Regions from separate parts of the Pseudarthrobacter sp. TE3704 genome, predicted to be linked through region 2. Evidence: predicted binding sites of a transcription regulator. Region 2 holds the regulator's gene; the other holds the start of a gene.
What was found. The regulator LexA, encoded in region 2, represses DNA repair genes until DNA is damaged. The targets are predictions, from matches to a motif close to TCGAACANNTGTTCGA.
Positions count from the first base shown of each region.

Region 1: ACZ9BC_RS15015 (LexA family protein) is a predicted target of LexA. The motif match lies at 2,050-2,065, and genes of this name have one in related genera.

Region 1 covers NZ_JBWCCJ010000005.1:162,527-177,625, reverse strand. The annotation lists gene ACZ9BC_RS15025 (hypothetical protein) at 1-278, opposite strand, end outside; gene ACZ9BC_RS15020 (Y-family DNA polymerase) at 316-1,569, opposite strand; gene ACZ9BC_RS15015 (LexA family protein) at 1,605-2,036, opposite strand; gene ACZ9BC_RS15010 (endonuclease NucS domain-containing protein) at 2,397-3,326, shown strand; gene ACZ9BC_RS15005 (hypothetical protein) at 3,359-3,697, shown strand; gene ACZ9BC_RS15000 (hypothetical protein) at 3,755-3,964, opposite strand; partial or broken gene ACZ9BC_RS14995 (ABC transporter ATP-binding protein) at 4,109-5,034, shown strand; gene ACZ9BC_RS14990 (ABC transporter permease) at 5,263-6,273, shown strand; gene ACZ9BC_RS14985 (hypothetical protein) at 6,270-6,626, shown strand; gene ACZ9BC_RS14980 (hypothetical protein) at 6,743-7,213, shown strand; gene ACZ9BC_RS14975 (hypothetical protein) at 7,210-7,845, shown strand; gene ACZ9BC_RS14970 (PspA/IM30 family protein) at 7,944-8,672, shown strand; gene ACZ9BC_RS14965 (AMIN-like domain-containing (lipo)protein) at 8,819-9,364, opposite strand; gene ACZ9BC_RS14960 (hypothetical protein) at 10,014-10,298, shown strand; gene ACZ9BC_RS14955 (serine hydrolase domain-containing protein) at 11,046-12,221, opposite strand; gene ACZ9BC_RS14950 (AMIN-like domain-containing (lipo)protein) at 12,440-12,985, opposite strand.
Region 2 covers NZ_JBWCCJ010000006.1:33,278-48,376, forward strand. The annotation lists gene ACZ9BC_RS16300 (TrmH family RNA methyltransferase) at 1-456, opposite strand, end outside; gene rplT (50S ribosomal protein L20) at 520-906, opposite strand; gene rpmI (50S ribosomal protein L35) at 1,025-1,219, opposite strand; gene infC (translation initiation factor IF-3) at 1,338-2,330, opposite strand; gene ACZ9BC_RS16320 (DUF1844 domain-containing protein) at 2,721-3,107, shown strand; gene ACZ9BC_RS16325 (MFS transporter) at 3,280-4,569, opposite strand; gene ACZ9BC_RS16330 (SseB family protein) at 4,626-5,501, opposite strand; gene priA (bifunctional 1-(5-phosphoribosyl)-5-((5-phosphoribosylamino)methylideneamino)imidazole-4-carboxamide isomerase/phosphoribosylanthranilate isomerase PriA) at 5,529-6,275, opposite strand; gene ACZ9BC_RS16340 (hypothetical protein) at 6,314-6,475, opposite strand; gene hisH (imidazole glycerol phosphate synthase subunit HisH) at 6,476-7,264, opposite strand; gene hisB (imidazoleglycerol-phosphate dehydratase HisB) at 7,261-7,887, opposite strand; gene ACZ9BC_RS16355 (histidinol-phosphate transaminase) at 7,951-9,069, opposite strand; gene ACZ9BC_RS16360 (LysM peptidoglycan-binding domain-containing protein) at 9,153-9,611, opposite strand; gene lexA (transcriptional repressor LexA) at 9,967-10,704, shown strand; gene ACZ9BC_RS16370 (ATP-dependent DNA helicase) at 10,821-12,878, opposite strand; gene hflX (GTPase HflX) at 12,871-14,448, opposite strand; gene ACZ9BC_RS16380 (class I SAM-dependent methyltransferase) at 14,895-15,099, shown strand, end outside.

The DNA.
Region 1 (15,099 bases), on a different contig from region 2:
TCGGAGAGGGGATCACGGCGCAGTTCAAAGGTCCGCAGCGGCGAGTCCGACGTGTAACGGACCTGTACCCGCCAGTGTTCGATGTCCACGACATTCCCGACTCCTACGGGCACGTTCCTTCGGGTTTCCCACCAGGAGTCCCTGGTAAACCAGTGGACAGGTTCTTCAGCAACGACCCAGATGCGCCCGTCGTAGCGGACGGCCAGGGGAATGCCTGCGGCGGTGCAGCGGACGTCCACCGACGCGTTAAGGGTGGGGGCTTCTGTGGTGACGCTCATGAGAGTTCGTTCCTTGGTGGTGCTGGGTTTTGATGAATTAGGCGGCTTTGACGAGGGGGAGTTCGTCCCAGTGGGTGGTGTATCTGGGGGAGAGCATGTCGCGTTTCATGGTCCAGTCCGGCCCGCCCCGGATCCCTCCGTGGCCCAGGCCGATGGACCCGCGCCCGTACCTTCGGGTGACGTCCTCCAAGAGGGTTCCGATGTGGCGTTCCTCGTGCGGGTTTTCGAACAGTGACAGCGGGGCCTGGTTGCCGGTGGGGCGCAGGTCGGTGACCATGATCCCGGCACGGGCGTACCGGACGCCCTCGACGATCCGGGGCAGGAGCGCGTGGCCGGCTTTGGTCAGGATTACCGGGTCGGCCGTGGGCATCGGCAACGGCACGCAGACCGAGGGGTAGGAGGTGTCGTTGGGGTTGAAGTGCGAGGTGCCGGCGAACGCGGTCAGGACCTTGGCCTGCAGCCCGTGTTTGGCCAGCCGCGCCGAGGCCTGCTGCCCGTAGACGCTCATGACCTGCCGGATCCCTGCGGCCGTGGTGATGGGTTTGGCGAACGAGCGGGAGAAGATCAGCTGGTCCCGCCCGATCCGTTCCTCTTCCATAGGGATACAGGGGGTGCCCTGCAGTTCCAGGACGGTGCGCATCATCACGACCGAGAACTTGTCCCGGATCGCGACCGGGTCGGCCCGGACCAGGTCGGCGATGGTGAAGATGCCCATCACGTTCAGCCGCCTAGTTAGTCGGCCTGCGATGCCCCACACTTCCTCAACGGACAGCCGGCCCAGCAGGGCCTCCCGCTCCGCGGCGGGGACGGAGTCCCAGTGGCACACGCCGGCGAAGGCCTTGTTGTTCTTCGCCCACTTGTTCGCCAGCTTCGCCAGCGTCTTCGTCGGTGCGATCCCGACGCAGGCCGGCACCCCGACGTGCCGCCGGACGGCGGCCTTCATCGACCGGCCCATCACAGCCAGCTCGGCCGGGGTGCCTTTGATACCGAGGAAGGCCTCGTCGATGCTGTAGACCTCCAGCCAGGCCGAGTACCGGCCCAGCAGCTCCATCACCCGGGTGCTGATGTCGCCATAGAGTTCGTAGTTGCTGGACAGAGCAACGAGACCCCACTCCTTGGCCCGCGGTGCGAGCTTGAACCAGGGGTCGCCCATGCCGATGCCTAGGGCTTTGGCTTCGGGGGAGCGGGTGACCGCGCAGCCGTCGTTGTTGGACAGCACGATCACGGGTTTGCCTTCCAGGGAAGGGTCGAACGCCCGTTCCGCGGAGGCGTAGAAGCAGTTCACGTCCACGTGCGCGATCTGGCATGTGCCGCATCAGCGCCGGCTTAGACATGATGCAGACACCTGGTCGCTACGCCCCAGATGGTCAGGTCCGACAGTGCCGGGACCTCGATGTCCGGGTACGCCGGGTTTTGCGCCTGCAGCACCACCCCTTTCGGGGTGATCCGCAGCCGCTTGATCGTCAGCTCCCCATCCAGGACCGCGACCACCACACATCCGTCATGTGGTTCCAGCGCCCGGTTCACGATTAGCTCGTCCCCGTCGCTGATCCCGGCACCTTCCATGGACTCCCCGGACACCCGCACTACATAGGTGCTGGTGATGTCGTTGATCAGGTGCGCGTTTAGGTCGATCCGGCCATCGAAGTAGTCCTGCGCCGGCGACGGGAAGCCCGCCGCAACTGGCACCGGAGAGACCAGCACCGACAACAAGGAAACCCCCGCATCTATCACGCGGGGACCGACAATAATGCTCACGACACACCTTCAATCGAATATATGTTCGAGTTAATCAGTGTACTCCGGTGCACAGACATCCGCGTCTCATCGGTTTTTGGCAAACAAACCCGGGACGGTCACACGCCAGTCACGGCACCAGACCGGCCTGAGACCCTGTCTATGGGACCCTCTAGCGCGTGGTGCGGAAAAATGGGGACTGCGGGCTTTGTTGATAAGAGGCGCAAACTCTTCACTGCCGTGTCTCCGGCGGTGAAGCGAGCATAAGCTACAAAAATCTTGCAAAGGGGCAGGCGGGAACCGGACTTCAGAGGGTAGCAACTCATTTCGGAAAGAATGACTTCAATGCCGCCAAGCAGCGGTCGAAACGTCGGGAGAACAATGACGACAGCATGGGTGGTCCGACAGGGCCGCGGCGGCCAGTTTGCCGAAGAGATGGTTCAGGCCGGATACCTGGGCGTTGACTTCATCGGGGATTACGACATCCGGCCGCACCTGGGAGGGGGAGCGGAGGTGTTCCGCGGCGCGATGAACAGCGTGTACCTGGGCATGTACCCGGAGAAGACGAAGGTCGCCGCGGGCCTGGCCATGGGCAACCTCTGGGCCGCCAGCGAGGGCATCGCCGACGGCGACCTGGTCCTGGCCCCGAAGCCGGACCGGACCTACCAGTACGGGATCGTCACCGGCGGATACGAGTACCATCCCGGTACGGAGCTGCCACACAGGCGCCCGGTGGACTGGAAGGGCTCGATCAACCGGGACGACATGAGCCCGACCCTGGCCTCCACGGCTGGCGTGCCGATGACGGTGTTCCAACTGGAGGCACACACCAGCGAGCTGGCCACGCTCACGCAGCTGGCCGACCCGGCACAGCCCGTCGTGAAAACAATCTCGGCCGAGGTGCAGGAACAGCTGGCCTTCCAGATGGAAAAGCAGCTCGAGGACTTCCTGGTCCACAACTGGGCGAGTACGTCGCTGGGGCGCGAGTACGACATCTACACCGAGGACGGCCAGCCGGTTGGGCAGCAGTACCCCACGGACACAGGACCGATGGACATCCTGGCCATCAGCAAGGACCGGTCCCGGCTGCTCGTGGTGGAGCTGAAGCGGGGTCGTGCAAGCGATGCCGTGGTCGGACAAATTCAGCGGTATATGGGTTTCGTCAACGAGGCGCTGCTCGAACCCGGCCAGAGCGTCGAAGGGGTCATCATCGCCCAGGAAGATGACCTGCGGATCCGGCGGGCACTGTCCATGGCACGGAACATCCGATTCATGAAGTACCGGGTCGAATTCCACCTGGAGTCGGTGTAGGGGTAGCTCAGGTGATGCGGGGGTTTGAAAGGTTGCAGAAGCCGAAACCGGCCGGGTTCTGGCTGAAGCTGAGCGCGCTTTCGGCGTTCCTGGCGTTCCTGGTCTTCGTCCAAGGCCTTGCCGCCAGCGGACTCGACGTCGGCGAGGCGTGCGGTCAGGCTGGTCAGGCGTACGACCATGAGTACCGCAGCCAAAACGCACATGAGCAGCTCCAGCTGTTCCCGCTGACCACCAAGTGCAACGCCGAGTACGACTTGGTGCCGGCGTGGACGAACCCGGCCTTGGCGATCTTGGCCATCCTCACAGTATCCTTCTTCGGGGCTATGCTCGCTGCCCTGTTCACCCGGTCCAAGGGCCAATTTCAAGGGTGATGCATAATTGCCCGGCGGGACCAGCACCTCGAAATGCTCAAGGGGTAGGGGCGGCTATCACCTGCTGATTCTTTCCCTGATCCACTCGTAGATACTGACGAGGATACAGACGAGCCCGACTGCCAGGATCAGCACACCAACCAGTGAGAGCAGCGTGTAGAGGTCCTCATCGCTACGGTACTGCTCTTGGCTTGACCGCCCGCCAAGGACCTCGAAGAGCACCCACCCGATGGGCAGCATCCCCAGCCCGAGCAGGAAAGCCCCCATGCGCGAGTCTTGCATTCGTCCCCCAAATTGGATTGGTCTTCAGCGTATCTGCTGTCTCAAAACTTGGTTCGCATTGGCCGCTGGCCGGCACCCTACGCATGTCTACAGGCAAGAAGCATTCCGGGCGACAGCTAGGCTGGCAGGATGACGTTGGGGGACGCGGCGGAGCCGCTTGTGCACATCAAAGACTTTCGAATGGATTTCGGGGACAAGACGGTCATCAAGGACCTGTCCTTCGATGTCCGGGCCGGGGAGACCTTCGGGTTCCTGGGCAGTAACGGATCCGGAAAGACCACGACACTGCGGGCGCTGCTGGGCATCTATCAGCCGACCGCCGGGACGCTCCACATTGGCGGGAAGGTCTTCGAGCCCCGGGACGGGGCACGCCTCGGCTACCTGCCCGAGGAGCGGGGCCTGTACAAGAAGGAAGCCGTCCTGGACGTCATGGTCTACTTCGGCCGGCTCAAAGGCCTATCCAAAACCAACGCCAAGTCCTGGTCACAGGACTATTTGGAGCGGGTCGGGCTGGCGGACAAAGCCACCGTCCGGCTGGACAAGCTCTCCGGCGGCCAGCAGCAGAAGGTCCAGCTGGGGGTGACCATCATGAACGACCCCGAGCTGCTGATCCTGGACGAGCCGACCAAGGGCTTCGACCCGGTGAACCGGCGCCTGCTGGTGGACATCATCGAGGAGCAGAAGCTGGCCGGAGCAACCGTCATCATGGTCACCCACCAAATGGAGGAAGTGGAGCGGCTCTGCGACCGGGTCATCCTGCTCAAGGACGGAACCGCCCGCGCGTACGGGACAGTCGAGGACGTCCAGGAGCAGTTCGGCGGCACCGTCTACAAGGTCAGCTACGAAGGCATCCTGCCCGCGTCCGGGCTCTATGACGCCGTCACCGACATTGGCGGCCGGGCTGAACTGGCATGCGGGTTGGGGCCACCGAGGCGGGAGTCCTCCGCGATCTGGTCGAGGCCGGCGTTGCGGTGCGGTCCTTCACCACGGCACGGGTCTCCCTCGAGGAGATCTTCATTCAGGTGTACGGCGAACAGCAGATGGCAGAGGTCTAGCAATGGCATTCACACAGCACAACCTGGGCACCGTCATCGGGTTCGAATTCATGCGCACCATCAAGAAGAAGGGCTTCGTGGTCGCCACCCTCGCGATCCCCATTGTCCTGGTGGTCGTCTTCGCCCTGATCTTCGCGTCCAACTCCAGCACCGAGGCCAGCGCCGACGCGCAGAAGAACTCCACGATTGCCTTTACGTACACGGACGCCTCCGGCATCCCCGCCTCAAATGGCCCAGGCCGCCGGCGGGAAATCCGCTGGCGACACGGATGCTGCCCTGGCCGCGGTCAAGGACGGCAGCTCCGAGGCGTACTTCGCCTACCCGAAAGACCCGGCCACCGAGCCGGTGAAGGTCTACGGCACCGACAAAGGGGTGTTTGAGAACGGCAAGTACGAGGCCGTGGCCAAGCAGCTGCTCAACGCCGCCGCCCAGGCCCAGGTCGGCAACCCGCAGCTGACCGCGGCCCTGAGCGGGGGAGTGGCCTTCGAATCCGAGACGTACCGGGACGGCAAACCCTCCGGAGGTTTCGGCTCGGTCATCCCGCCGATGCTGTTCCTGGTGGTCTTCTACATCTCGATGATTCTGCTCTCCAACCAGATGCTGAACTCCACCCTGGAGGAGAAGGAGAACCGGGTCACCGAGATGATCCTGACGACCCTGAACCCGACCACGCTCATCACCGGAAAAATCATCTCCCTGTTCGCCGTCGGGCTCGTCCAGATGCTCGTCTTCCTGGCCCCGGTCGCCGCCGGCTACCTGTTCTTCCGCGACTCCCTGGCCCTGCCGGACATGGACCTGTCCATCCTGGTGTTTGAGCCAGGGCCCCTCATCATCGGTGCCCTGCTGCTCCTGAGCGGGTTCACCCTCTTCACCGGCGTCCTCGTCGCCATCGGTGCAATCATGCCCACCGCCAAAGAGGCCGGCACCATCTTCGGTCCGCTGATGGCCGCGATGTTTATCCCCTTCTACGCCTACAGCCTGATCATCTCCGACCCGAAATCCCTGATCGTGCAGGTCTTCACGTACTTCCCGCTGACCGCCCCGGTCACCGCCATGCTGCGCAACGGCTTCGGGACGCTCTCCGGCGTCGAGGCCACCATCGTCATTACAGAGCTGTTCATCGTCGGGCTCCTGATCCTCCGCCTCGCCGTCCACCTCTTCCGGTACGGATCCATCGAATACGGCAAGAAGCTCTCCATCGCCGGGACCTTCCGCCGCAAAGAACTCGCCGCGAGGTGAGCCCCTTCATCGTGCTGCCAGTTATCGCTGGCGGCTTGTGGCTGGTCCACGCTGCCCTGGGCGCAGCGGGACACCGGGCCTACCGCTGCAGCCGATGGGTCCTGTTCGGTGGGCTGGTGGTGGCCGCCCTGGTGTTCTTCCTCGGAGCCGTCCACTCGAGCAACTCCGTCCCTCCGGAATGGAAGGAAGACTCCCTCGGCGGGGTCTTCGAGTTCATACTCGCGCTGGAGACCATGCTGGTGCTGCTTGCCCTCGCGCTACTGGAGGTCATTCGCGCTGGGGTGATACAGACGATAGAGGACGCCCGTACCAGGGCTGACAGCCAGGTTTCCGATCTTTCCAACAGCCTGTGAAGCGACGGGAAATTTGGGGGATCGGCCTCCTCATCGCAACGGCTCTGTTTTCCTGGGCGTGCCATGCCCTTTATGGGGCATACAGGGCAGCCGCCCGGGAGGGGCTGCTCCTCTACATGGGCATTCCTGCGGATTCCATCGCCTCCTGGTTCCTGATTGTGGCCTTCCTGTCCGGCGCCGCCGGGCTGTCGCTCCTGATCCCAGCACTGATAGGCCGCATTCCCCGGAAAGTGCCCCGACGCATCATCGGGTGGACCACCGGGGTAGCAGCCGCTGCCGCCGTCCCGTTCTTCTGCCTGATGTTTCTCTTCGCAGCCCTTGGCGCGTTCGGGATTGGTGACACCGTGAAGATCGTTGCCGCGGACGGTCAGTCCGTGCTCGTCACCCAGGATGGCTTCGACGGCGATATTGTCGACATCTACACCCAGCACGACGAGCTCCACTACAAGAGGGTCCAGAGCACCCCCGACATCTCCACATGGCCACGGGTGAAAGACCAGAACTGCCGGCTGGATAGCGCAGGCGGGTTGACGCTGACCTGCGGGACCGAGACCGTGCTGGTCAGCCAGGAAGGAGGCCTGAAGTGAACCAGTTGCCCGAAGCGATACACCCAACGCGCCCCCTTGACTATTGGCTGTCACCGGAGCTGGCGAAGGTCAGCCCACCCGAGGCACCCTCGCGGCTCCGGCAGCTCGCTGATGCCCAGGGAACTCTGGCAGCCGGCTGGAGCAGTGCCATCAGCGGCGGACCCGTCCTGGCCCTGACCGGCGCCTACGGCGCTACCCTGTCCGGAAACCCAGCCTGGGTGATCGTCCTCGGCCTGATCGGCGCCACCCTGGCCGCAGTGGGTCTGCTCGCCTGGAAGCGCGTCCGCACCCGGCTGCCGGACACCGACAAAGCACTCATCACCCGCGGGCCCGGCGGCGCCCGCGGCGGCATCACAACCATGGCCGTCTTCGCCGGCCTCACCGGCGCAGCCCTGGCAACGGCCCTCCCCGCCGCCTCAGAACGCGGCACGACCGGTGCGCTGATCGGCGCGTACCTGCTCATCGTGGCCCTCCTCGGAGCCTGCATCCTGGTCCCCTCGATCGTGCTGGGCCGGTCGCGGACGTCCTTCCGCCGGCGGATCGGCGCTGACCCCGATCTGCGGAAGACCGTGCAGGACGACCTGGCTACCTGGCAGGACACATACGGCAACGCCGCCTACGGGCCGCTTTGAGTGCGGGGAGCGGGTGAAGCCGATGTCTTCTCTTGATTCTGGCCACCGGCCTTGCCGTACACATAAAATTTGAACCCACCATCCAGAGAAAGACCCCCGTGAAGCAGAGTATTTTCGCCCGCGTTGCCCAGCTCGCCAAGGCCAACCTGAACGCCCTCCTGGACTCCGCGGAGGACCCGCAGAAGATGCTGGACCAGATGGTCAGGGACTATTCGGAGAACATCCGCGAAGCCGAGGCCGCCGTGGCCCAGACCATCGGCAACCTCCGGATGGCCGAGGACGACCACGCCCGGGCCGTGAACGACGCCAACAGTTGGGGCAACAAGGCCATCGCCGCGTCCCGCAAAGCGGACGAGTTCCGAGGCGCCGGGAACAGCGTGGACGCCGACAAGTTTGATGCCCTCGCCAGGCTCGCTCTTCAGCGGCAGATGACCGCCGAATCCACCGCCAAAGCCCAGGAACCGGGCCTGGCCGCGCAGAACGAGGTCGTCGACAAGCTCAAGGGCGGGCTGGACCAGATGAAGGGCAAGCTGCACGAGTTGACCGCCAAGCGCAACGAGCTGGTCAACCGCTCCCGGGTCGCCGCGACACAGTCCCAGGTCCACGATGCCCTCAAAGCAATCGACGCCGGAGACCCTACCTCGGCAATCGGACGGTACGAGGAGAACATCCGCCGCCAGGAGGCCACCGTCCGCGGCCAGCAGGAGCTGGCAGCCTCATCCCTGGACGCCCAGTTCGCCTCCCTGGAAGACCTCGGCGAGCAGACTGAAGTGGAAGCACGGCTCGCCGCACTCAAGTCCATCGACCGGAAGGCCATCGACTACTAGGACGTATAACCCGGAGGCCCTGGACGATCACTCATCCAGGGCCTCCGGTGTCCCGCCGTCAGTTGCATGCCCAGGAGGCAGCGGCCTCGCCGGACAGAAAAAGGTGCCGCGCCCCGAATCAGCGGGGTGCGGCACTTTCTCGATTTTTACCAGGAGTGGGCTACGTCCACTATCAGCCGGGAACCGGACCCTGGCCCGTCGAGGGTGAAGACCCGGAAGGGCAGCCGGGCACGGACACCCAGACCGATGCTGGTGGAACCTTCGAAACTGTTCGCATAGACGACTTGCCGGAAGGTCTGGTAGCCGGCCACGTTGGACAGCTCGGCCTTGGCGGCCGGGTTATAGGTGACGTTGCCGTTCTGGTCGTAGGAGGGTGCGTTTACGACGACCTGCAGGCGTGCGTTGCCGTAGACCGGTATCGTGAAGCCGGTGCCGTCCTGGATGATCTCGGGTACGTACCGGACTGTGTAGCCCTTCGCGGGGCCGTTGAGGTCGACCACCATCCGGTCGAAGCAGGGTTGCTGCCCTGTCCGGACGTTGGTGACGGAGGCGGAGCTCATCTCGGGCGCGGTCTTAGCCTGAGATCCCCATGCGAGCCCGCAATAGGAGGCTGCCGTAGCGGGCCCCGGAGCCACGATGCCCAGTCCAACGGCCGCCAGAAGCGCCGTGAGCCGGAGTAGGAGTTTTTTCATTGGGGTGCCATTCAGAGAGGTGGTGCGGCTGGATAGCTCAAGACTAGGGAGCGTCAAGGCCCGAAACGAGGGTTGTTGCCGCTTCGGGGTGCAACCGTAAGGAAGGCCGCATCCGGGTCACGCGCCAGTAAATCCCGGGGCTATTTGCCGGCCATCTTAACCGTTTCGGTGCCGTTTCGCGCACCCGGCCGTAATGCTGGTAACAACGCCGGGACGGGACAAAACGCTTCCCCGTTAGCCGTGGCCGGAACACCCTACAAAAGCAGCCTGAGTCCCAACGCGAAAGTGCACCTCTGGGAGCGGCAATTCGGCCCGCTCAGGAGAAGAGGCTGCACGATGATGTTTCTGGCCACTGCGGGTGGGTATCTAGTCCGTACCTGCGGTTGAGCAGCCAGCCGCACAGCCTTCTAGGAGCGTCACGGGATCACTGCCGCAGACAGTCCTCGGGACATTGGTGTTATGCCCTCCTTCGAAGCGTAGAACCACCTGTTGCACCGATGTTGCGGTCGCAGGTGATGGTGGCCCCGAGCAGAGAGGGTCACCGCCGTGGGCCGGTGCCATCGCTTGGGGGATCGGCCCACGGTCGCTTCATGCAGGACACGCCCGCCGGCTCCGCAAGACTGTCGGTGCCCGGGAGCACCATGGAGCTATGACGGCTCCAACTGTTGAGGCGGCGATCCACGAACTGATGGATCTCGCCTGGAATGTTGTCTACGACCTGCTCGAGCAGCGGGGCCTGCTCGGCGACGGGTTGTTCGTTGAGGAGTACACCGGGATCCATTCCTGGGTGGAAGACCTGACCCGCTACACCGTGGTCCACTCCCGAGAGGTCGCCGTCCTGTTCGTCGATACCCGGCCCGTGGATGCCATCGCCTTCCACCACGACCTGCTCGGCGCCGACGACCCGAAGAGCTTCTTCACCCTTCACGGGTAGGCGCAAGTTGGTCTCAGCGTTACTGATTGCCTCTTCTCCTGGTGCTTCCAAAAGGCCATGATTAGCCTTACAGCCACGTTATGCGGACAACCAAAAGACAGCTGGGCAAGCCCCAGAAAAGACGTCACCATGATCCGACAACTGCTTTGCAGATGGGGCATCGGCCATCACTGGCTTGCCCAAATGAACGACGGCGAGTTTCGTCGCCACTGCATTCACTGCGGGAAGGAAGATTCCCACAGCGCCCGATGGTCGGGAAGGCTGGTTAGCGGTGATCACCCCGAAGACCCCCATACCCGCGACTACTACTAGGCGCTAGATTGTCATGCTCACGAAAATGCTGTGCAAGCTCAATCTCCATCACCGCTGGCACGTCGAACACAACGATGACGGCGGCTTGTACAAACGCTGCCTTCATTGCGGCAGGGACGGCGCTGAAGGGGACGGGGCAGCCAACGACTGGGCGCTAAGGCGGTGGTGGTAGGTGACCACCATGGGCGGTACAGAACATCATGATTTGAATCGGAGGATGCCGTGATCCAGGCCCTGCTGTGCAAGCTAAACATCCGGCACGAATGGCATGTCGAACACGCCGAAGACGGAAATGTGTACAGGCGCTGTCGGCGGTGCGGCAAGGACGATGATGAACACACCAGGGGTGGCGGCAACTTCAGCGCTTGGTGAGGCGGAATAAATGAGGCATCGCGGTTCGGGTAAGGGGCTGCGTCAGCGGGCCGTTGACCACCTTTAGTTGGCCGGCTTGCAGATGCGGTCCAATGCTTCGTTGAGTGTGGACTCGATCCGGTCGTTCAGGTAGTCGCGCTTGTCTTGGGTGGAGGGGTCTTCGAGTTCCGTGGGCATCGGTGGCGTGGTGACTGTCATCGCGGCCTGGTACCGCCCGTCCGCGCTGCTGACGACGACGGTCTGGTAGTCCCAGAACCCGCCACGGCCCTCGTGCCGCGAGTCTTTCGAGCATCCGTCCGCATGCTCCCACACGCCCAGCCCGTACGGGTGAAAGCCTGGGCTGGTCTTCATTTCCCGCAGGGACGAGGCTGAAACCGCGCGTCCCTGGAAGATTCCAGCCATGAGGAGGTTCAGGTCCGCCATCGTCGATATAGCGCCCCCGGCCGGGTTGCCGACCAGGAAGGTGTTGTCGGTGGTGTCTACTAGTTCACCGCGCAGGGTGACGTAGCCGTGCAGAATACTGGTTTCGTGCGGGTCAATACGGTTCAGGCTGGTGTTCTTCAAACCGAGAGGGCCTAAGACATCCTCCTGCAGTACTTGGACGATGGGCTTGTGCCGCAGCGTCTGGATGAGGAGGCCGAGTGCGAGATAGTTGGTGTTCGAGTACTTGAATGACCCGACATCGTCAGAGGTCCAGGGGAGGGTCCCTGCCAGTTCCATGCCCCGCTCCATCGTGAGTGTTTGGGCGAGCACAGGGCGGAAGTCAACATCCTTCGGCAGGGCATCGTTGACGTCGGGCATTCCGGATGTATGGCTGAGCAGCTGCCTCACAGTGATCGGAACTGGTGGCTTGAGTGAAGACGTGAATCCGGGGATAACGTCGTTGACGGGATCGTCGAGGCCGATGAGGTTGTCGTCCACGAGCTTCAGCACGGCCACGGCCGTCATCGTCTTGGTGACGCTGGCGACTTGAGCACGGTCCGTTGGCTGCGCCGGGGCCTTAGTCTCAAGATCACGCACACCGTAGGCCCTGGACCACTCGCCCTCGGGCCAGCGAATCTGGACTACGGCGGCTACCGCGCCCTCGTCCATGAATAGCTGGACCTGATTCTCCAGGGAAGCGAAGGGATTCGGTGAGCTCGGCGGTGGTGAGGGCTCATCGGTGGAAGAGGTGCAGCCAGAAACCAAGAGGACGACTGCGAGGGCCACCCGCCTCCACACGCGATGATTCGTACTCATTGCCGCATCCACTCGGGACGACGTGACAGATCCGGGGCCGCCCGCGGCACCGGATCCGGCCAGACCTGCGGCGGCACCGTCGCCCCAGCCCCTCAATTGTATGACTGGGCGGCGTCGTGGAGAACCCTTTGCCCAGCAGCTGTCTTCTTGGGTTCAAGCCGTAACCCCAAGAAAAGGTGCCGCGCCACCGATCTGGGGTGCGGCACCTTTTGGATCCGTTACCAGGAGTGGGCTACGTCCACGATCAGCCGGGAACCGGATCCCGGCCCGTCCAGAGTTAAGGCCCTGAAAGGCAGACGGGCGCGGACTCCGAGGCCGATGCTGGTGGAACCTTCGAAGCTATTCGCATAGACCACTTGCCGGAAAGTCTTATAGTCGGCCACGTTGGACAGCTCGGCCTTCGCGGCCGGGTTGTAGGTGACGTTGCCGTTCTGGTCGTAGGAGGGTGCGTTCACGACGACCTGCAGGCGTGCGTTGCCGTAGACCGGGATTGTGCAGCCGGTGCCGTCCTGGATGATCTCCGGGACGTACCGGACGGTGTAGCCCGTGGCGGGGCCGTTGAGGTCAACCACCATCCGGTCGAAGCAGGGTTGCTGCCCTGTCCGGACGTTGGTGACGGAGGCGGAGCTCATCTCGGGCGCGGATTTGGCCAGGGATCCCCATGGGAGCCCGCAATAGGTTGCTGCCGAGGCTGGCCCCGGCGCCACGATGCCCAGCCCGACGGCTGCGAGGAGCGCGGTGAGCCAGAGGAGGAATTTTTTCATTGGGTGCCATCCAGATAGGTGGAGCGGTTGGATGGCTCAAGATTAGGGAGTGCCAAGTCCCGAAACGAGGGTTGTTGCCGCTTCGGGGCGGAACCGTGAAGAACCCCGCGGTAGGGTCACGCGCCAGTAAATCCGAAGGCCTCTTTGCCCCACTTCTTAACCGTTTCGGTGCCGTTTCTGGGCCCAGCCGCGATGCCCGGTAACAACGTAACCGTCACCGTTGTGGCGGGCACATCCGAGTGGTGCTCGAAGGACGTATTAGCCCCGGCCTGAGGAGGTCCCATGGCCGCTGGCGGCAAGTGCGCCGAGGTCCCGGATCAGCCGCTGCACCTCATGCTCCCGGCGCGTACGTCGTGGCGTGTGCTGGACAGGCCGCGGACGAACCAGTGGTTTCTTTGGCGGGGCAGGAACAGCCTGCCTGGGACGTGCTTCTTGCACTACCGACGGTGTGCTGCTCATGCTCATATGTCCCCCTTGACGCAGTCATCTCTTCTGCTGTCTGCAAGCCACTCTAGGAAGCCAAGGGATAGAGCGGAAGTAAGTTTGTCCATCCTTGGGGAAGTATTGCGTCGATGTTGAGTTTTCGCTCAGCCGAGTGGACCTTTGCTCGCTACTTTTTCATTTTCTTGCCCGCAGTCACAGACACCTTGTTGCTGTCGTCCGAGCAAACTGTCGTGGCTTCCCTAGTATCGCAGGCGACGATCCAATAGGTGATCCGTGTGCCAGGTTCCGCGGAGGCTTCGTGAGTAAAGGTCGGGTTATAGAAGGGGAAGGTACATCCCGGGCCCCGCGGCGACGGCTTGTTGCCGAACTGGGAGCAGATTTTGTAGTATTCCGCTCCGGCCACTGCCGTCCACTCCAAGGTCGTGCGGACACCCCATCGACCGAACTCCTCATAGTATGTCTGGTCCACCGAGACGATACTCACCTTAGGTGTGCTTAGCTCCGGGGCGGCCGCTACTGCCGGGGACGATAAGCCAGCTGCTAGCAGCAGCATCAGGAAGGTGCTAGCCAAGAGTCTGAACGCGTTGCGAGCCATGGAGATGAACCCCCTTCGGGGATAGTGATGAAGTGATTCCCCAGCGATGGCGCGAGCCACGCTACTCGCCGGCCAGTTAGAGGTCAACGGCTTGCCTACCCTGTTTGTAGACCCGGTGATTCAAGTCAGTTCATCCCGCGAATCTTAGTCCGCCGGGGGCGTCCGCGTCCCGAAGCAGGTCAGGGATCGGAACCTCGGGGGCCGCTGCAATTGCCTCGATGTTGTTCATCTTAAAACGTCCTCTCGTCCCGGAGGCGGGTGGCGACGTAGTTCTGGGACGGGCCGATCATGGCTGCCAGCCTCTTGCCGAAACCCCCTACCAATGCCGTGGGCCCCGTGGTGGCGTGTCCCAATCTGAGTGGCCAGTGAAGGACATATAAGCTCGTCCTTCATGAGGTGCTCCTGCGGCGAGAAGGTCCCGGCCTGGAAGAGTGCCAGGACCACTTGCTGACCTAAGGACGTGGTGGCAGGGGATGGCGGCCCCGAGCAGGGGCCGCCGCCGCGGGCCGGTTCCAGTGGTTTGGGGGGACCGGCCCACGGTCGTCACGCAACACTCCTTCAGCTCTGGCGGGGATCACTTCACTGTGGCGCCGTAGTGTGCCGCCTGGGCATCAGGATCTGGTCACTGGGCTGCCTGTCCGGTCGGTTCAAAATCCACGAGCTGTCCTCGGTTGGCCGCGGCCGTGTTCGCTGCAGCTTCCTTACCAGGAGGGCGAAAGGCAACAGCAGCAAATACAGGATCCCGGCCGCTATCAGCAACAGTACGAAAAGGATCAGATACGGCAGGTAGATGAGGAAGATGCCGACAAGGACGGCAAGGTATCCGAGGCTGAATCCGAAGATCATTTCGGCATTCAACGATTGCTCCCAAGGGTCATGCGGAGTGGTGTGTGGTGCGGCTGCCTCGTGCCCCTCGGAGGCTCACCCTCCGAGGGCGCGGAGTAGCGCGGTGTCGGTGAAGTCGGGCTCCCCATGACTTCACGCGATGTTCCGTCCCGCCCCCGCCCCCGGCCGACGCGACCAGCGTCGATCCGTTCCGTCTGCGGCGAAGGTGGAGGGCGGCGAAAGCTGTCAG
Region 2 (15,099 bases):
GTCCGCGGCGCGCAGAACGGTGCCCGCGTTTCCTGGGTCCCGCACCTGGCAAAGCACCGCGATCAGGCGGGGCCCGGCGTCGAGCACTTCCTCCAGCGCCACATCGACGAAGCCGCACACCGCGATGATGCCCTGCGGGTTGACGGTGTCCGCCATGGCCGCGAGGACCTCGTCAGTGGCCAGCCGGGCGTTGGTTCCTTCTGCGAGTTCCTCGAACTCCGGAAACCGGTCAAGGCAGGCCTCGCTGGCGAAAACTTCCGTGACAATTCCCGGGGCCCCCGCGGCGAGGCGCTCCTGGTGAAGCTTTAACGCCTCCCGCACGGCCTGGGGCCCCTCCGCAAGGAACTGTCCACGCTTTAAACGGGCCGGGCGCCCTGCAAGTTTCGCCACATCCCGGACCCGATCAGCTCGGGGATTGGAGAGTGGAAAATCTTGCGGGCGCCCGGTTTCGTTCATATAAGAACTGTAGTGGCTGGTGCCACCCGTTCCTGAACTTGCCCCTCACGGGGAGCATCGTTGCTAGGCAACAACCTTCTTGGCGGAGGTGTCGGCCGGCAGCGAGTCCTTGGCAACCTGGACCAGCGCGGCGAAAGCGTTGGCGTCGGAGACGGCCAGCTCGGCCAGCATGCGGCGGTCAACCTCAACCTCAGCGGCCTTCAGGCCCTGGATGAGGCGGTTGTAGGTCAGGCCGTTGGCGCGGGAAGCCGCGTTGATGCGCTGGATCCACAGGCGGCGGAAGTCGCCCTTCTTCTTCTTGCGGTCACCGTAGCTGTACACAAACGAGTGCAGCAGCTGCTCTTTGGCCTTGCGGTACAGGCGTGAACGCTGTCCACGGTAGCCCTTTGCGCGTTCAAGGATAACCCGGCGCTTCTTGTGGGCGTTGACCGCCCTCTTCACACGTGCCACGTGCGTACTCCTTCGAAAATCTGATCCCAAGCATCTACTGCCGGTTTCCCGGCGGCCTGAGAAGGCTGTTTGGCAGGTGACTGACAACCAGGCGGCTGTCAGTCAAAGGACTTGGAAATTAGATGCCGAGCATCTTCCGGATGACCTTGGCGTCGCCCTTGAAGACGATCTTGTCGCCGGCAAGGCGACGGGTCAGCCGGGAGGACTTGTGCTCCAGGTAGTGGCGGCGGTTGGCCTGCTGGCGGCGCAGCTTGCCGCTGCCGGTCAGCTTGAAGCGCTTCTTAGCACCGCTGTGGGTCTTCATCTTCGGCATGGGAACCGATCTCCTTACGTATCCGCAGGCTATGCCTGCAGCTTCATCGCGCAGCCGCCCCTGCGGGCGGCATGCTGGTTGCTGACTGCCGGAGGGCGGAACCTCCGGCAGCTGTGAACTAAGTGGTCTTCTTACCTGCCGGCTTCGGCACTGCCTTGGGGGCAGGACGCGCTGCGGGCTTCGGCGCAGCAGGCCTGGCCACCGGCTTCGGCGGAGCAGGAACTGCTGCAGGCTTGGGCGCCGCAGTTGCCGGGGCAGCTGCGGGCTTATCCGCCACAGGCTTGGGAGCCGGCGCGGCAGCCTTGGGGGCTTCCTGCTTGGGAGCTTCCTGCTTCGGGGCTTCCTGCTTGGGAGCCGGCGCGGCAGCCTTGGGAGCTTCCTGCTTGGGAGCTTCGGCGACCTTCGCGGGGGCTTCGGCTGCGGCAGGCTCGACGGCGGGTGCCGGCGTCTGCTCGGGGGCCTCGGCCGGTGCTTCGGGTTCCGTGGAGACGGTGAAACCCTCAGGCAGCAGGTCCGCCAGGGACTGCGTCAGGGGGGCCTGCTCGTCACCGGAAACATCGATGCGTCCGGACGCCTTGGCTTCGTTCTGCGCCTTCGCTTCGGCACGCTGCGTTGCACGGCGTGCCTCGGCCTTGGCTTCAGCCTTGTTCTTCAGCGGGCCCACCACCATGACCATGTTGCGGCCGTCGATGCGGGGGCTGGACTCCACCACACCAACTTCGGCGACGTCGTCGGCGAAGCGCTGGAGCAGGCGGATGCCCATTTCCGGACGCTGCTGCTCACGGCCGCGGAACTGGATCATGGCCTTGACCTTGTCCCCGGCGCCGAGGAAGCGCAGTGCATGTCCGCGCTTGGTCTCGTAGTCGTGGGTATCGATTTTCAGGCGGAAGCGGATTTCCTTCAGAACGGTGTTCGTCTGGTTCTTCCGGGCTTCACGTGCCTTGACCGCGGCCTCGTACTTGTACTTGCCGAAGTCCATCAGCTTGCACACCGGAGGCTTCGCCTGAGGTGCAACTTCAACGAGATCAAGGTCGGACTCGGCAGCCAGACGCAGGGCATCCTCAATACGGACGATGCCTACCTGTTCACCTGCAGGGCCGACCAGCCGCACCTCGGGGACGCGGATACGCTCATTGATTCTTGGCTCGCTAATGTTAAAGCTCCTGTTTTTGTTGTGGAATCCGGCAAATAGAGAAGGCCCCCAACTGCCGGAGCAATCGAAGGCCTCTGAACGGTTGGTGATGCCGGTCCCGCGAAAGGACAGCATGCAAGGTCCCCGGCGAACGCCGGCGCCTTGCCCAACCAGGTACCCGGCAACCTTGCGTCCCGGAGATGTTCAAGGAGAACACTCGGAACAGCGGCTGACGCGGGTGGGAGAGAACTCCGCTTGCAAACTGCATGCCATTCTACAGAAAAAATTCCCGTCAACGCAGCGAAGCGCCGGTGGGAACCTTGTCTCTGAAATAACGACATCCAGTTGGTCTGTGTCAAGCTTACCAGTATGAGCACCCCAGACAGTAATTCATACGTTTTCGAGTCCGCCGACGCCAGCGGCGATGTCTCCCAGCAGATCCGCGACATTTCCGAGGTACCGGCCATTGAGGTCATCACCACCGCCGCCGTCCACCTGATGAGCGCCGCAGCCGTCAAGCTCGGGCTTGCCGCGGAGGACAACGCCGAGGAACTGAAGGACCTGGACGAGGCCCGGAAACTGATCACTGCGCTGGCAGGCCTGGTGACCGCAGCTGCGCCCGAGATCGGCTCCCAGCATGCAGGACCCTTGCGCGACGGACTGCGTTCGCTCCAGCTTGCCTTCCGCGAAGAATCCCTGATCCCGGATGCCCCCGGGAAGGGCCCGGGCGAGAAGTACACCGGCGCCGTCAACTGATATCAACGTAATGACACCGGCTGACTGACGCCTTAAGGCCGAAGCAGCCACGACGACGGCGGGCCGACCTCGAGGGGTCGGCCCGCCGTCGTCGTTGGCACAGGCCTACTGCCCCACTTCCGGTGAGGCGGAACTCCATCCGTTGACCCACAGCAGCCGTGGGCTGGGAAGGTCAGGCGGCCACCCTGCGGCGGCGGAGCTGGAGAACCAGGCCAACGAGGCACAGCAGGACGCCCGCAACCCCCACGGACACGAACCCGCCGGACGGACCCATGCCGTCGATGAAGATCCCGGCGAGCGGCGCGCCCAGGGCAACCCCGGCGGTCAGCGCCGAGCCATACCAGCCCATGGCCTCCCCGCGGCGCTCCTCGGATACCAGGTCCGCCACTTTCTCGGAGGCTGAGGACAGCACCGGAGCACACAGGAGTCCCGGCAGGATCGAGAACAGGGCCAGCGTCCAGGTGTCGTGGGCGAATCCCATGGGGATGGTCAGCGCCGCCATGCCGAGCAGCAGGACAATCGGCGCGACGGGCCGGTGCATGGCGCCGTAGACAAGCCCGCCCACCACTGACGCGGCGCACCAGAACAGGAAGACAATGCCGATTTCGCTCTGGCGCCCGCCGGTTTCCAGGGCTGCCACGATACCCACGTCGGTGCCGCTGAGCACCATTCCGGCGCCAGCCGCCACGGCAAAAAGCGCGGCCACGGTGGCGGTGAACCAGGCGAAGTTGCGGGCCACCTTGCTGCGGAGTCCGGGCGTCGCCGTGGCTCCGGCCGGTACCAGCTCGGCTGCCGCCTCCTGCACGTGGGCCGGGGCGGAGGACACGACGACGACTTCCGCGGCATGGCGCTGGTCAGCGGCACACTCCGCGCTCTGTTCCGGGCTGCGGGTGGGCGGATTGAACCAGATCAGGAAGAGTCCGGCCAGTGACGTGGAGACGCCCACCACCGTCAGGCCTGCGGTGGTGTAGCCGCTGGTGGCGACCACTGCGCCCGCGGCCGGGCCGATCATGAACACCATCTCGGTGGTGATGGCGTCGAGGGCGAACGCGGTACGCCGCTGGTCGCCGTCGGCCAGCACCCCCAAGGACTGCCGGACCACGCTGAAGATGGGCAGGGTGAGCAGGCCGCCCACGAATACCAGCGGCAGGAGCCACTGGTAGGACACGTGCGGAACGATGGACCAGATCACCGTCTCAGAGATGACGGACGGAATCAGGGCCCGTCGCAGGCCGGCGGTGTCCACGCGCCGGCCCCGCCAGGGGGCACCAAGGGCGATGCCGATGGTCATGACGGCCGCTGCCGCGCCGGCGGCGGCATATCCCTCGCCGAGGGTCAGGACAATGTGGAGGGTCAGCAGGACTCCGGCAGCTGAATGCGGGATACGGGCAACCATGCCCACAAGGAGCAAACGCCGGATGGGCCGGACGGCGAGCAACTCCCGGTAGAGAGCGAAATTCACGAGGTGATCCTTACGTCTGCCGCAGCGGACCGGGGGTCACCCCGCACGGCTGCCGGCTACTGTGCTGCGCGCCGCAACTTGATCTCGATTGAGTCGACCCGCTCCCCAAACAATACATTCCGTGCCCACTGGGCCTGGAGTCCCGCCACCAATTGCTGAACCCCTGCCGCGTCCAGGCCGTCTTCGAGGTAAAGCACCACCTGCAGCTCGGGTCCGGCTCCTCCGCCCGGCATGACGGACCCACCGGCCGCACGGGACGCCACTCCCCCGCCGGGCAACAGCTCGATGCGCCGGACAGCGGGAAAATCCGCCGCGGCCCGGCCCATTTCCGCCGCAAGTTCCCCATCCATGTAGGAGGGAGTCCAGTCCTGCTGCTGGGCAAGGGCCCACACCGCAGGCCGGCGGACCACAAAGGTGACCTCGGCCCCGGGATCCAAAACCAGGAGTTCGGCGCCCTCAGCCACCGCAGACAAGGCAGCACGGGCTGCATAGACGGCTACCGGCCGGGCGTCCGGATGCCAGCTGGCCAGCGCCGCAGCCGAGGTGAACGCGGGCATGGCGGTCCGGCCGTCTGCGGCTTTCAGGGTGACCAAAGCCATGTCCGCCTGCTTGTCCGCGTGCAGGCCGTGGACGGATTCCCCTTCTTCGGCGAGCTGGGCAACGATGGGAATGAAGACCCGAGCCGTGGCCAGGGAAGCGACGACGGCTGCTTCGTCCGCTGTTCCTGCCCGGAGGTCCGCGAGGGCGGCGAGGTAACGGGCGTCGGCCGTTCCGTCGTCGTCCTCGAAGTTGTGGATCTTGGCGTCGTCGCCCGCGAGGCTGCGGCCCGCCCATGGTTGGCCCGCGGAGTCAGTGGCACCTCCCGCTCCTGCCAGTGCTGCCGCGATGTGCCCCGGAAGTTGGCGCGGTGCGGGTGCTTCGTGGTTGGCCATGCTGCGACTGATTCCTTAGGGAGGGCCCTAGCGGCGGCCGGCGACGTCGAGGGCTTCGGGAAGTGTGAAGGCCCCGGCGTACAGCGCCTTGCCTACGATTGCGCCTTCGACCCCGAGCGGCACGAGCGAACGCAGGACCTTCAGGTCGTCCAGGCTGGAGATGCCGCCGGAGGCCACGACGGGCTTGCCCGTCTTCTCCACCATCTGGCGCAGGAGTTCGACGTTGGGACCCTGGAGCGTGCCGTCCTTGGTAACGTCGGTGACGACATACCTGGAGCAGCCTGCCTCTTCAAGGCGGCCCAGGACCTCCCAGAGGTCCCCGCCTTCCTTGGTCCAGCCGCGGCCGGCAAGGGTGGTCCCGCGGACGTCCAGGCCGACGGCGATCTTGTCGCCGAAGCGGTCGATGGCCCGGCGGGTCCAGTCAGGATTTTCCAGGGCGGCGGTGCCCAGGTTTACGCGGGCAACGCCGAGGTCCAGGGCAGCTTCGAGGGTTTCGTCATCGCGCAGCCCTCCGGAGAGTTCCACGTTGATGTCCAGCCGGCCCACCACTTCCCGGAGCAGTTCAGCGTTGGATCCCCGGCCAAAAGCGGCATCCAGATCCACCAGGTGCACCCATTCCGCGCCCTGCTGCTGCCAGTTCAACGCGGCCTCCAGCGGAGTGCCGTAACTCGTTTCGCTGCCTGCTTCGCCCTGGACCAGCCGGACGGCCTGCCCGTTCACGACGTCGACGGCGGGCAGCAGTTCAAGAACCGGCAGATCGTTAGCGGTGGTCATCTTCATCCTTCAGGGTTGGGGCAGGGCGGGCCGGGCCGTCAGTTGGCCGGCAGCGTCAGCAGGTAGGCGGCAAGCAAAGCCATGCCTGCCAGGACGTAAAACGATATTTGGGTCCAGAGTGGCTTGTGCTGCTGCCGGAAGGACAGGGCACCGCCCACCAGCAGGCCGGCGAGGGCCATCAGGACAACGGACCACAGCATCTAGGCGTTGCCGCCGGCCGGCTCTGAAGTGTCGCCGGTGGCCGGATTCTCCGCAGCCGGGGCATTGCCGCCGGCAGCGGGTCGGTGCAGGGCCTCCACCCAGTTCCGCAGCAGCCGGGAACCGGCATCGCCGGACTTCTCCGGGTGGAACTGCGTGGCACAGAGCGGGCCGTTTTCGACCGCCGCGATGAACGGGGCGCCATGCTCCGACCAGGTGACCAAGGGCGCCGCCATCCGCGGCTGGATGACGTCGAAGTTCCATTCCTGCACTCCATAGGAGTGCACAAAGTAAAACCGCTCGTTTTCAACCCCGGCGAAGAGCTTGGAGCCCTCCGGCACCTTCACCGTGTTCCAGCCCATGTGCGGCACCACGTCCGCCGGCAGGAGCTCGACTTTCCCGGGCCACTCCCCGATTCCTTCGGCCTCGGTGCCATGTTCGACGCCGGCCTCGAAAAGCACCTGGAGGCCAACGCAGATACCGAGGACCGGGCGGCCGCCGGCAACCCGCCTGCCGATAAGGCGGATGCCGTCCACGGCCTTGAGTTCCCGCATGACGGTTTCAAAGGCGCCGACGCCGGGGACCACCAGGCCGTCGGCGTTCAGGACATCCTCGGGCTTCGCGCTGAGGACCACCTCGGCACCGGCCCGTTCCAGGGCGCGCACGGCCGACCGGACGTTGCCCGAGCCATAGTCCAGGACGGTGACCGTGGGCTTTCCCTCCGGCGAGGGCAGCTTCCGGGACGCAGAGGGATCGATGATGGCCCCGTCTTTCAGGACCTGGCCGCTCACAGCGCGCCCTTGGTGGACGGGATGCCTTCAACGCGGGGATCCGGCTCCACGGCAGCGCGCAGCGCCCGGGCGAACGCCTTGAACTGCGCTTCCACGATGTGGTGCGGGTCGCGGCCCGCGATCACGTTCATGTGCAGGCAGATCCCTGCGTGCAGCGTGATGGCTTCGAAGACGTGCCGGGTCAGGGAGCCTGTGAAGTGGCCGCCGATGAGGTGGTACTCCTGACCGGCCGGCTCGCCGCCGTGCACCAGGTAGGGCCGCCCGGAAACGTCCACGACGGCATGGGCCAGCGCTTCGTCCAGGGGAACGGTGGCTTCGCCGAACCGGCGGATCCCGGCCTTGTTGCCCAGGGCGGTCCGCAGCACCTCACCGAAGGTGATGGCGACGTCTTCCACGGTGTGGTGGACATCGATGTGGATGTCGCCGGTGGCCTTCACCGTCATGTCGATGAGCGAGTGCTTGCACAGCGCCGTGAGCATGTGGTCGTAGAACGGCACGGACGTGTCGATGTCCGAGATGCCGGTGCCGTCGAGGTTGATTTCCACGAGCACGGACGACTCGCTGGTGGCACGCTCCATGCGCGCAGTCCGGGAGGCGGCCGCGTTCGAACCGGTGGAACTCATGGTCAGGTGTCCTTTAAGGCAGAAGGTTTGATTCGGGGGCGCCCAGCGCCCGGTACGTCAAGTCTAGGCTGGAAGGGCAGCCTGGCTTGCAAGGATGCTTTCCAGGGACGTGAGGAAGGCTGTGGTTTCGGTCTCAGTCCCGGCGGTCACGCGCAGGTGGCCGGGGATTCCGACGTCCCGGATGAGCACACCGGCGTCCAGCAGCTGCTGCCAGACGTCGTGGGGCCGATCCAGTCCGCCGAAGAAGACGAAGTTGGAGTCCGAGGCAGCGGGCTTGAGGCCCATCCTGGTCAGTTCCGAGACGATCCGGTCACGCTGCCGCTTGATGTCATCAACATCGGCCATCAGTGCCTCGCGGTGCTGCAGGGCGGCCAGGGCCGTGGCCTGGGTGACGGCGGACAGGTGGTAGGGCAGCCGGACGAGGCGCAGGGCGTCCGTGACCTCGGGTGCTGCGGCCATGTAGCCCAGCCGGGCACCGGCCAGGGCAAAAGCCTTGCTCATGGTCCGGGTGACAATGAGCCGCTCGCGCCCCGGCAGCAGGGTCAGGGCACTCGGCGTGCCGTCGTGGGCAAATTCGTGGTAAGCCTCGTCCACGATCACGATTGTCTGGCTGGCCTCACCGGCGGAATAGACGCCCTCCACAACATCCAGTCCCAAACCCGTGCCGGTGGGGTTGTTGGGCGAGCTCAGGAAAACGATGTTTGGCTGCAGTTCCTTGACTTGGCGTGCTGCGGATTCGGCACTGAGGCCGTACCCTTCGGCGCGTTCGCCTGTGATGTATTCAGTGTCGGTGCCGCTGGCGAGCAGCGGGTACATCGAATACGTGGGAGGGAAGCCCAGCGCCGTACGGCCCGGACCGCCGAATGCCTGCAGGATCTGCTGGAGCACCTCGTTGGAACCGTTGGCCGCCCAGAGATTGGTCTCATCCAGTCCATGCCCCAGGTACTCGGCCAACGCCTGCCGAAGCTCGGTGAACTCCCGGTCCGGGTAGCGGTTGAGCCCGGCGGCGGCCTCCGTTACCGCGGCGGTGATGGCGGCCCGTACGTCCGCGGGAACACCATGGGTGTTTTCGTTGACGTTGAGAAGGATGGGGACATCCAGCTGAGGCGCCCCATAGGGGGTCAGCCCGCGGAGGTTGCTGCGGAGGGGAAGCCGGTTCAGACGCTCAAGCTGGTCATTCACCTGAACAGTTTAGTGGCCGTTCCGGAGACCGGAAAATGTGACGGCCCCCTGTTCGCGCTCAGCGTGCACGGACCTCTGCGGCTTCAGCGGGTGGGGACGTAGAGCTGCTGCCCGGGGAGGACTGCTCCGGCCGGGAGGTTGTTGAGCTGGACGATGTCCGCAATCACATCGCGGGCGTCCCGGTCAGGGGCAACAGTGCCAGCGATGGCCCACAGCGACTCACCGGGCTGGACGGTCACAGTGACGGTGGGGGTCACCGACAGGTCCTCCGGCGCATCGGACGCCTTGGCGGGCGAGTTGAAGAATCCCGCCAGGGAAAGCAGCAGGGCAGCCAACAGCACCAAGGGAATCCCAATCAGGACAATCTTGCCCCGGCGCGTCAGGCGCAACGGCGGCAGGGGCGCCGGCTTGCCCGGAGACTCCGGCGTACCCGCCGGCACCTGCGCGGACCGGGACCTGTCCCGCTGCGACAGAAGCTGGTGTGCTGGCTGATGGGAATGAACGCGCGGACCCTTGGCCTGCGAAGCGGATATAGCTGACATGAACTGAGCCCTCCTGGACCGTACTGTGCTGCCCGACCTTGCTGCTTCTATGTCCCGCTCCGCTGCTGCACCGCCGGCACTCCGGCTGGTTCTTCGAAAAACGCACGCTGTATTCGAATGATGCAAGCTTCGAGTAGAACACATGTTCGAACTTTGCTCCTTCAGTTTTAGCACCTATCAACGAACAATGTCGAGACTCGCTAGAACAAATGTTTGAAAAAGCAATGTGGCTGGCCTAGTTTTGAAGGAAAGAACAACCACCCTTGAAGTTGATCAGCAGGGTCTGACATTGAGGGAAGCTCACCCAGTCCGGCGCAGCGACAAGCCCGGTGGCAACCGAAAGGCATTGGCGAATATGGCAGCAGCAGCCACCGGGGGCAGGGCAGCCCCGCAGCCGAAGAAGACCGCCAAAGGGTTGACCCCCCGGCAGAAAAAAATCCTCGAAACCATCCAGCGCTCCGTCAATGACAACGGCTATCCGCCGTCCATGCGTGAAATCGGCGATACGGTGGGGCTCGCAAGCCTCTCAAGCGTGACGCACCAGCTCTCGCAGCTGGAGAAACTGGGATATCTCCGCCGGGATCCGAAGCGGCCGCGCGCCATGGAGGTGCTGATGCCCCTCACGTTAGACGGCGGGGCGGCCAAGACGGCGAACCAGCCTGCGGCCGCTTCGGCGCCTGGCGCCGGCGCAACAGTCACCGCGCTGCCCACGGCACTGGATACGGCAATGGTTCCCCTGGTTGGCCGCATTGCTGCCGGCGGCCCCATCCTGGCGGACCAGCTGGTGGAGGATGTCATGCCGCTGCCCCGCCAACTGGTGGGCCAGGGCGAGCTCTTTATGCTCAAAGTGGCTGGTGACTCCATGGTGGACGCAGCCATCTGCGACGGCGACTGGGTGGTGGTCCGCCGCCAGGCGGACGCCGCCAACGGCGACATCGTGGCCGCGCTCCTGGACGATGAAGCCACCGTCAAGACCTTCCGCCAGCGTGACGGCCACACATGGCTGCTCCCGCAGAACACGCAGTACGAACCCATTCTTGGCGATCACGCCACCATCATGGGCAAAGTGGTCTCGGTCCTGCGCTCACTCTAGGAACAACAAGGCCTGTTACAGCCAAAAATCCAAAAGACGGCACCTTCCCGGGTTTGAACTGGTCCCGGGGAGCAGTTCAGTTCAGGGAAGGTGCCGTCTTTTCAGTTGGAATCGCCTCAGTTGGACTCCCCTGCCAGCCTCTCAAGGGCCGCCACCGCGGTCTTCCGGTCCGTGGTGGCCCAGAACGGCGGCAGGGCAGCCCGCAGGAATCCTGCATACCGCTCCGTGGCCAGCCGGGAATCCAGAACTGCCACTACTCCCTTGTCGCCGGTGGACCGGATCAGCCGGCCGGCTCCCTGCGCCAGCCGAATGGCGGCGTGGGTTGCCGAGACCGACATAAAGCCGTTTCCGCCGGCTTGGGCCACCGCCCGGGAACGTGCTGTCATGAGGGGATCATCCGGCCGCGGGAACGGAATCCGGTCGATGACCACCAGCCGGCAGGACCCGCCCGGCACATCCACTCCCTGCCAGAGGGACATAGTGCCGAACAGGCAGGTGTCGGGCTCGTCGGCGAACTGCTTGACCAGGGCCGTCATGGTGGAGTCGCCCTGGCAGAGGACGGTCATGCCCAGCTTGGGCCGGAGGGCCTCGGCGGCTTCTTCCGCGGCGCGCCTGGAGGAGAAGAGGCAGAGCGCTCCGCCGCCCGATGCACGGATGAGCGCCTCCAGCTCAGCCAGGGATTCAGGGGACGCACCCCTGCCGGGTTTGGGCAGGTGCCCGGCCACATAGAGGATGCCCTGTTTCGGGTAGTCGAAGGGCGATCCCACGTCCACGCCGGTCCAGCTGGGAGCACCCTCGCCCACCAGGCCCAGCCCGCCGGCGGCCGGTTCGAAAGCGGAACCGATGGCAAGCGTGGCAGACGTCAAAACCACGGTGTGGCCGGCGAAAAGCCCCTCCCGCAACCGTCCGGCGACGGACAGCGGTGCGATGTTGATCAGGGCCGGCGCTGTTTCGTCCGGCTGTGAATAGCCCTGGGCGGGATCAAAGGAGCTGGCGCGTGAAAACCACACCACCTCCCGGTTCTCGCGGGCAGCGAGGAGCCGTTCGCAAAGTTCCAGGATGAGCATCAGGCGGGACCGCGCAAGCTGCCTGCCGCCGTCGGCCGTGGTGCTGCTGTCCCCCTTGGAGTCGGACAGCGCCGCGCGGCAGGCCTCACGCAGCTGGTCGATGCAGTCCAGCTGTTCGTCATTCAGCCCGTTCGGAAGCAGCCCGTTGGGCACGCCCGCGAGGGCGAGCTCAAGATTCGCGGCTGCGGCGTTGAGCGCATCCACCGTGATGGCCGTATGCTTCCGCGCCCCGGAAGCTGCCGCGTGGATCATGGCCACCGAAAGCTGGCCCGACACCGCACCCGTGACCCTGTCCTGGAGTTCATGGGCTTCATCCACCACCACGACGTCGTATTCGGGAAGGACCGCCAGGCCCTCGAAAGCGCTGACAGCCAGCATGGCGTGGTTGGTGACCACAACGTCGGCTTCCGCGGCGTCCTGCCGGGCAAGCTCGCTGAAACACTCCGCAGCCATCGGGCACTTCTGGGCGCCCAGGCATTCCATGGACGTCACCGACACCTGCCGCCACGCCCGGTCCGTTACGCCGGGCAGGAGTTCGTCACGGTCGCCGGTTGCGGTCTTCTCCGCCCATTCACGCAGGCGCACCACTTCTTTTCCGAGCTGGGACGCCGGTCCGCCCACCGTCGCTGCGAAGTGGGGAACGCTGGTGTCCTCCCCCAGCGAAAAGAGCTGGCCCTCGGAAGGTTCCTCGGACGGGAACCCGCCCTCCAGCTTGTGCCGGCAGACGTAATTGGACCGGCCCTTCACCAGGGCCACTTTGACGGGCCGGTCAAGGGCAGGCGTGATGGCTTTGAGGAGCCGGGGCAGGTCCCTGCCCACGATCTGCGTCTGCAGTGCCAACGTTGCCGTGGAGACCAGGGCGGGTTTGTTGCTCTCCAGGGCGTGCGCGATCAGGGGTATCAGGTAGGCCAGCGACTTACCGGTACCCGTTCCTGCCTGGACGAGCAGGTGGTTGCCCGTTTCGATGGCCCGGGCAACCTGTTTGGCCATCTCGTGCTGCCCCGCGCGGCTCTGGCCGCCCATGGCGGCCACGGCCCGGTCGAGCAGTTCGATAACGAACTGCCCGCCGGCCGTGTCCGTGGCTTCGCCGGCCACGGCGTCAGTCATTGCTGATGAATGATTCCAGTTCGGCCGCGAGGCCTTCCCGCACCATCACCACGGCACGGGTACCAGCCTCAACGTGGTCCACGCTGATGATCTCGGCGTCAGACTCGTGGAGCTTGCTGATCAGGTCACCGCGGTTGTACGGAATGAGCAGTTCCAGCTTGACGCTGGGCCGTGGAATGGCGTCGCTGATCGCTTTCAGCAGCTCTGCGATTCCTTCACCGGTGCGTGCCGACACCACCACGTGGCGCGGTTCGCGCTGCTTCAGCCGTTCCACCACGAAGGGGTCCGCCGCATCGGCCTTGTTCAGGACGATGATTTCGGGAACCTTGCGGGCATCCACTTCGCTGAAGACCTTGCGGACTGCGGCGATCTGCCCTTCCGGGTCCGGGTGCGACACGTCCACCACGTGCAGGATCAGGTCGGCGTCGGCGACCTCCTCCAGGGTGGAGCGGAATGCCTCCACGAGCTGGGTGGGCAGCGACCGGACAAAACCCACGGTGTCGGCCAGGGTGTATCCCAGGCCGTCCGCCGTCTCCGCCTTGCGGACTGTGGGGTCCAGCGTGGCGAACAGGGCGTTCTCCACCAGGACGCCGGCGTCCGTCAGCCGGTTGAGCAGCGAGGACTTGCCGGCGTTTGTGTACCCGGCGATGGCCACGGACGGGACGGCATTACGACGGCGGTTGGCGCGTTTGGTTTCGCGGGCAGGCTTCATCGCGGCGATCTCGCGCCGCAGCTTGGCCATGCGCGTGCGGATCCGCCGGCGGTCCAGTTCGATCTTCGTCTCACCGGGACCGCGGGAACCCATACCGGCCGCTGCGCCGCCCACCTGGCCACCGGCCTGGCGGGACATGGACTCGCCCCAGCCGCGGAGGCGGGGAAGCAGGTATTCGAGCTGGGCAAGCTCAACCTGCGCCTTGCCTTCGCGGCTCTTGGCGTGCTGGGCGAAGATGTCCAAAATCAGTGCCGTGCGGTCAATGACCTTGACCTTGACGATGTCTTCAAGCCCGCGCCGCTGGGACGGGGCAAGCTCGGCGTCCACCACCACGGTGTCCGCACCGGTGGACATCACGATGTCCTTGAGTTCCAGGGCTTTTCCGGAGCCCAGGAACGTTCCGGGGTCCGGCTTGGCCCGGCGCTGCACCAGGCCGTCCAGGACCTCGGAGCCCGCCGTTTCCGCGAGGGCTGCAAGCTCCCGCAGGGAGTTCTCGGCGTCGGCGAGGGTTCCGTCGGACCAGAGACCGGCGAGGACCACGCGCTCCAGGCGGAGCTGGCGGTACTCGACCTCGGTGACGTCTTCAAGTTCGGTGGAAAGACCTGCCGTACGGCGCAGGGCGCGGCGTTCCTCGAGGTCCTGCTGGTCGCCGTCGAACGTGGTGTGTTCTTCATCCAGGCGGGAAATGGCCTGGGCCTTGCCCAGCACCTTCCCGTCTCCGCGTTCGTCGGTGGGGGGCGTGCTGAGGTTTTTGGCCGGTACGTCCTTGGAGAGAATCCGGTCGATAACAGCCTGGATTTCCTCAGGACTCATGTCCTGGGCGGCAGAATCGGATCCGGTGTTGGGCTGGCTGGTCATGGTCTCCTTTGAAGGTTCGGCATTTCCAGAATAGTGCCGATTGCTGGTCTGTGGGGAAGTATTCGCGCTGGGCTGACGGCCTGCGGTCATGCGGTTCTCCTGGGAAGTTTTTGCGCCGGCGCCCGGGAAGGGACGGCGGCGGACGTGCCGCACCAAAGACGGGCGGCGGAACGGAACGGTCCGGAAAAACGGCGAGAGGACCAGCGGAATGCTGACTTTCGAGTGTTGTCCGGCTGCCGGAGCAAACGGGGATGCGTCTGGTCCGGTGCACAAGCGGAAGGAAAAACCTGCATCGCTGCGGGACAGGCTGTCGCGGAAGGACAGGCTTCGGGACGGGCTTTGCCCGTGCCGGCTACTCGAAGATCAGGAACATGCCTCCCAGATTAGCAGAGCGTGGTTGGGGGCAGTTTCCCATTACGCTGCAAGTGGAACTACTCTGGCCAGTTATGGAGTCCGCACACTATTTCAGCGCATCGCCCGCCGGCCCCTTTACCCGCAAGCCCCTCGCTGTTGAACTGGCCGGTGAAACGCGCAGGCTGCAGACTTCCACCGGCATCTTCAGCCCGGACGGGATCGACAAGGGAACGGCCATCCTCCTGGCCGAAGTTCCGGCGCCCGCCCCCACGGGAAACCTGCTGGACATTGGCTGCG